One region of the Gudongella ferriphila genome, then DNA from elsewhere that is predicted to be linked to it. Evidence: predicted binding sites of a transcription regulator. Region 1 holds the regulator's gene; the other holds the start of a gene.
What was found. Region 1 encodes HrcA, which represses chaperone genes, less so after heat shock. Its sites were predicted from a motif close to ATTAGCACTCNATANTATNGAGTGCTAAT; they were not measured.
Positions count from the first base shown of each region.

Region 2: the regulator HrcA is predicted to act here: its motif matches at 1,967-1,995, upstream of ACKVDP_RS04750 (co-chaperone GroES).

Region 1 is NZ_JBJXRK010000017.1:41,773-44,989, reverse strand. It holds gene lepA (translation elongation factor 4) at 1-109, shown strand, start outside; gene hemW (radical SAM family heme chaperone HemW) at 175-1,311, shown strand; gene hrcA (heat-inducible transcriptional repressor HrcA) at 1,440-2,471, shown strand; gene grpE (nucleotide exchange factor GrpE) at 2,478-3,032, shown strand; gene dnaK (molecular chaperone DnaK) at 3,051-3,217, shown strand, end outside.
Region 2 is NZ_JBJXRK010000004.1:127,577-130,793, reverse strand. It holds gene ACKVDP_RS04760 (DUF3160 domain-containing protein) at 1-1,029, shown strand, start outside; gene ACKVDP_RS04755 (DUF554 domain-containing protein) at 1,141-1,824, shown strand; gene ACKVDP_RS04750 (co-chaperone GroES) at 2,028-2,312, shown strand; gene groL (chaperonin GroEL) at 2,552-3,217, shown strand, end outside.

The DNA.
Region 1 (3,217 bases):
AAAGCTGCTTGAGAAACAGAAGGAAGGTAAAAAGAGGATGAGACAGATTGGATCTGTCGAAGTGCCCCAGGAAGCATTTCTGACTGTATTGAAATATGATGAGAAATAATTAAAAATAAAGGAAAAGTCACAGGGACTTTTCCTTTATTTAAGTTGAAATGGCAGGAGGAAAACATGGAAAAGGCTGGTCTGTATATTCATATACCATTTTGCGAAAGAAAATGCCACTATTGTGATTTCACATCTGTGCCTGGGAACAATGATCTTATGGACAGGTATGTGGAGCGTCTCATTAAAGAAATCTCAATGGCATCTGATACCTATGAAGATATAAACATTGGAACGATTTTCATTGGAGGAGGAACACCCTCTATTCTTCATGAAAACAAAATAGCAGACATTATGGATGCTGTCAGAAGGGACTTTTCCCTGGATACTCATGCAGAAGTTACCATTGAGATAAATCCTGGAACCCTAACGGTTGATAAGGCAATCAGTTACAGAGCTTCCGGAATTAACAGGGCAAGCGTTGGAATCCAGTCTATGAATAATGGAATTCTCAAGACAATTGGAAGAATACACAGTGAAGAGCAGGTATTAACCACGGTGGAGAATCTTAGAAGAGCTGGTTTTGAAAATATCAATGGAGACATTATGTTTGGTCTTCCCCATCAGTCAATTGAGGATTTTCTACAGACCCTGGATAAGGTCATATCCTTGGAATTGGAGCACATATCCATGTATGGCCTGATTTTGGAGGAGAACACCCCATTGTATAGGTGGTATAACAGAGGTCTGGTCTGTATGCCAGATGAAGATGAAGAGAGAGTAATGTATCACACTGCCATTGATTCACTTGAATTTGGAGGATATAGACAATATGAAATTTCAAATTTTGCAAAGGAAGGCTTTGAGTGCAGGCATAATTTGGGATACTGGAAATTAAGGCCTTATATTGGTGTGGGCTTGTCAAGTCATTCATCCATAAGTGGCAGGCGATATTGGAACTCATCAAACTTCAGCGATTATTTCAATAAGCTGGACAGGGGAATCCTTCCCATTGCAGGGGATGAAACCATATCCAGGGACCTTATGGAGGCGGAGTATATGATTCTTGGAATCAGATTGAATGAGGGAATATCCATTGAGGATTATGAAAAAAGATTCAATACTTCTTTTATGGGAAAATATGGAGAAGTGATAAATAATCATACAAAATCAGGTCTGATTCAATTGGATGACGGGACCATAAGGCTAACTCGAAAAGGCATGGATCTTAGCAACCAGGTTGAGATTGATTTTCTTCCTTAGGGGTCAAAAAGTATTGACAAATACCTGTAAGGATGTTAATTTATATATAGGATTAGCACTCGGCGATGTTGAGTGCTAACAATCATCCAGGAGAATTTAGAGGTGATACTATGTTGGATGACAGAAAAATGAGAGTTTTGTACGCCATAATTGACAGCTATATATCTACTGCAGAACCAATCGGTTCAAGAACAATCTCAAAAGCCTATGACCTTGGAGTCAGCTCAGCCACTATCAGGAATGAGATGTCTGATCTGGAGGAATTGGGCTATTTGAACAAGACACATACATCATCTGGAAGAGTGCCATCTGACAAGGCATACAGATTGTATGTGGACAGCTTTATAAAACTGGACAAGGAATCTATGAATAAAAGGCAGAAGACAGAGATTAAGGATGCACTGGAAAGAGAAAACAAGGAACTGGATCAGCTGATCCAAAATTCAGCCAGACTTCTTTCGCAAATAACAAGCTATACGGCTTTGGCCTTGTCACCGCAGATAAAGGAGACTAGGATAAAACATGTTCAGCTGCTACCCATAGACGATTATCAGGTGTTGCTGATACTGGTAAATGAAAATGGGTTAATTAAGAATGCCGTTTTTAAAACAGAGCAGACAATCCCGGAAAATCAGCTTACGGCAATTACCAATATGCTTAACGAAAGGCTCAGGAACAAATCCTTCAATCAATTGAACAATGAATCAATGAAGGATATGTTCAATCAGTTCTATAGATACAAAAACGAAATCGAAAGACTGATTCCCATCATTAACAAGTCTGTAGAAAGCATGGAAGACATCGACCTTTATGCGGATGGGATAGGGAGGCTATTGAACTTCCCTGAGTACAAGGATATTGATAAGGTTAAGTCCATAATGTCCTTTATTGAGGATAAGGACCAGCTTTTAAATATCCTGCTTATGGATTCCATATCACGGGATGTACACATAAGCATAGGCCAGGAAAACATATATGCTCCCCTAAAGGATTGCAGCATAATAACAGCTACCTACAAGCTGGAGGGAGAAACCGTGGGTAAGATAGGAATTATCGGTCCAACCAGAATGGATTACCTTCGGTTGATTAAAACCTTGAGAATTTTCTCGGATAACATTTCCGAGATTATTAATAACTATAATGGAAGTGCTAAGAGGTGATTGCAAATGACAAAAGAAGACAAAAATATCAGGGAGGATGAACAGGACCTGCTGGAGGAAGAATCCACTGGGGCAGAAATTCCTCAGAACGAACAGGAGGATGATCCCATTTTTAAATCTAAGGCTTTATTGGAAGAAAAGGAAAATGAAATCATTGATCTGAACAATAAGTTGACCAGATTGCAGGCTGATTTTCAGAATTTCAAGCGTAGAACTGAAAAAGACAGGGAAAATTCAATAACCTATGGTATTGAAGCGATTATTCTGGATCTTTTGCCTGTAATTGATAATTTTCAGCGGGCCATAGCTGCCCAGGATGATAGTGAGGACAGCTTTTACAAGGGAATCTCAATGATTGAGAAACAGTTTATAGAAGTTTTGGAAAGAAATTCTGTCCATGAGATAGAAGCATTGGGTAAGGAATTCGACCCCAACCTGCACCATGCCGTGTCAGCTATTGAAAGCGAAGAGGAAGAAGGCACGGTTGTAGAGGTCTTGCAGAAGGGTTACATTTTAAAAGATAAAGTTATCAGACCAAGTATGGTCGTTGTATCAAAATAATTTAAGGAGGAATATCAGATGAGTAAAATAATTGGAATTGACCTGGGGACTACAAACTCAGCAGTCGCCGTTATGGAGGGTGGAGAAGCAGTAATAATACCTAATGTTGAAGGTAACAGAACAACTCCTTCTGTAGTGGCTTTTACAAAGGATGGAGAAAGGCTTGTTGGAGAAACTGCAAAAAG
Region 2 (3,217 bases), on a different contig from region 1:
GGAAGGTATATATCAACAAACACCCCTGTAGACAAGCAGTTCAGGTTTATGGGCCAGAGGTATGTCTTTGATTCCCAGATCATTCAGGAACTGGTATATCCAATACTTAGGCCAATCCCTTCAGGGCTTGATGTAATGGCGGTGCTGGGTTCTGACAGAGCCAAGGAGATTCAGCTCCAAAAGCCGGAGAACCAGCAGTGGGATAAGTATCCAGTTGAAATGGGAAGACTCAGGGAGGAATTCTCCCTTTATACTGAGGTGGATTGGAAAAGAAACCTATACACCGGATGGATGTGGGTCCTTGATGGTCTTCTAGGGCCAGCGGATGCCACCATGCCTACATTTATGAAAAATCAGGCTTGGGAGGACAAGAACCTTAACACTGCACTTGGGTCCTGGGCTGAGCTTAAGCATGATACTGTACTTTACGGAAAGCCCTCCGGCGCTGAAATGGGAGGGGCGGAATACGTTGAGATTAAAGGTTATGTGGAGCCAAACCTTGACGTATACCAAAGACTTTTATGGTTGACAAACCAAACTCGGGACTATCTGCTGGAATGGGATCTGCAGGTGGAGGAAATTGATGTTAAGCTGGAAAGGTTCCAGTGGCTTCTTGACTTTCTTATAGATGCCTCAAATAAGCAGCTTGAAGGAGTCCCTTTGACCCAGGAGGAACATGACAGGCTTAAAATATATGGAGGGATTTTGGAGGATTTGACAAGCTCCTTTACAGGTGAGGGAACCAGATGGCATGAAATTACATCTGAGACAGACAAGAACATGGCTGTAATCTCTGACTATCACACAATCGGAAGGGATGGTGTGATGGAGGCTGGCGTGGGACCGGCATATGAAATATACGTGCTGGCACCAATCGATGGGAAACTTTACCTGACAAGGGGAGCTGTTATGAGCTTTTATGAGTTCGTATCACAGGAAAGGCTAACAGATGAGAAGTGGCAGGAAATGATAAGGGAGGGCACAAATCCTCCAATGCCAGAATGGACTGAGAGCTTTATTGAACGGTAGATTTGGAAAAATGGGGAACCGATGATTCGATTTCCCATTTTTTTCTGGATAATTTTAGGATTTTGCGTTATCATTTAGTATAGCAGACAAAAAAATGGGTAGGTGATAATTATGATGGGGACTATTGTCAACAGTATAGCGGTAGTTGCAGGTGCGCTTTTGGGAGTTTTTCTGAGAAAGGGAATCAAGGAGCAGTATACCAGCACAATCATGGATGGAATGGCTCTTGCGGTTGTTATCATAGGAATTATGGGAGCCTTTGAAATGAACAATCTGATTGTTGTACTTGCAAGCATAGTGGTTGGTGGAATAATAGGCGAGAAATTGGATCTGGACAAGAGACTGGAGAATCTGGGAACCAACATGGAAAAGAGGTTTGGAAAGGGTGACTCTGACTTCTCAAAGGGCTTTATCATGGCATCCCTTGTGTATTGCATAGGTGCGATGTCCATTCTTGGGGCTCTGGAATCCGGACTTACAGGAAATCATGAGACCCTCTACGCCAAATCGGTACTAGACGGAGTATCTGCAGTTATATTCGCGTCCACCTTTGGAATAGGGGTTGCATTTTCAGCAGTGGCAGTTTTTCTGTATCAAGGGGCCATAACCCTTTTGGCCAGCTCAGTCAAGGATTTTTTGACCCCTGAGGTCATCAATGAAATGTCCTCTATCGGTGGCATACTTATAATGGCAATAGGCATTAACATACTTGGAATAAAGAAAATAAAGATAGCAAATATGCTGCCTGCCATATTTATTCCCATTGTATATTATTCAATTGTGGCTTTATTTTAAAGTAAATGAAAGAAATAACAAGGAAATCATAGTATTCTAAAGCAATGGGCAGATAAATCTTAAAATTTCCCTTTAAAATTTATTTTTAAGGCAAAAATGGACTTGATTAGCTCCTTGTTTTAGAGTATTATTATAAATAGATGTTAGCACTCAGATGAGATGAGTGCTAACAAAAAAAGACTATATATCGAGGAGGAGTATGAATGAACCTTAAGCCTTTAGGAGACAGAATAATCATAAAGAAGATGGAGGTTGAAGAAAAGACCAAGAGTGGAATCGTATTGCCATCCACAGCCAAAGAGCAGCCTTTGATGGCGGAAATAGTTGCCATTGGGGATGAAATTCTTAATGACGAAAAGAGAAAAGATCAGGTAAAGGTGGGAGATAAAGTTATCTTCTCAAAGTATGCGGGAACTGAAGTGAAGGTTGACGCAGAGGAGCTTACAATCCTTAAGCTAATGGATATACTTGCGGTGGTTGAAGACTAAACAGCAGAAAGTGGTCAGTTGAAAGTTGAAAGATTTAGTTAATATTTAAGAAGTAAGAATTAAGAGTTAGAAAACTTATGATAATAAGAAGATTTAAGACTCTTCGCACAGCTCAGAGTGACAATTATTTTGTCTTCCTGAGTGAAACGAAGGATCTTAGACCACATAGCTCGACTTGAATAATCAATTGTGAATTGTGAATTGAGAATTGAGAATTAATAAAAAGGAGTGAATACAATATGGCTAAAGAGATCAAATTCGGCGAGGAAGCTCGTCGATCAATGGAAAGAGGAATTAACAAGCTTGCAGATACCGTTAAGGTGACACTTGGACCTAAGGGAAGAAACGTAGTGCTTGATAAGAAATTCGGTGCTCCCCTGATTACAAATGACGGTGTTACAATTGCCAGGGAGATTGAGCTTGAGGATAAATACGAGAATATGGGAGCTCAGCTTGTAAAGGAAGTTGCAACAAGGACAAACGATGTTGCAGGTGACGGAACAACTACAGCAACCTTGCTTGCACAGGCAATAATTAGGGAAGGACTTAAGAATGTTGCAGCAGGAGCAAACCCAATGATAATCCAGAAGGGTATCAGAAAGGCTGTGGATGCAGCTGTCGGGGAGATCAAGAAGGCATCAGTACCTGTTGAATCCAAGGAAGCAATAGCTCAGGTCGCATCAATTTCCGCTGCTGATGAGGAAATCGGTCAGTTGATAGCAGATGCAATGGAGAAGGTTGGAAACGATGGAGTAATAACTGTTGAGGAATCCAAGTCAATGGGTACAACCCTTGATGTTGTTGAGGGAATGCAGTTTGACAGAGGCTATGTATCAGCATATATGGTGACTGACACTGAGAAGATGATAGCAGAGTATGAAAACCCATATATCCTGTTGACTGAT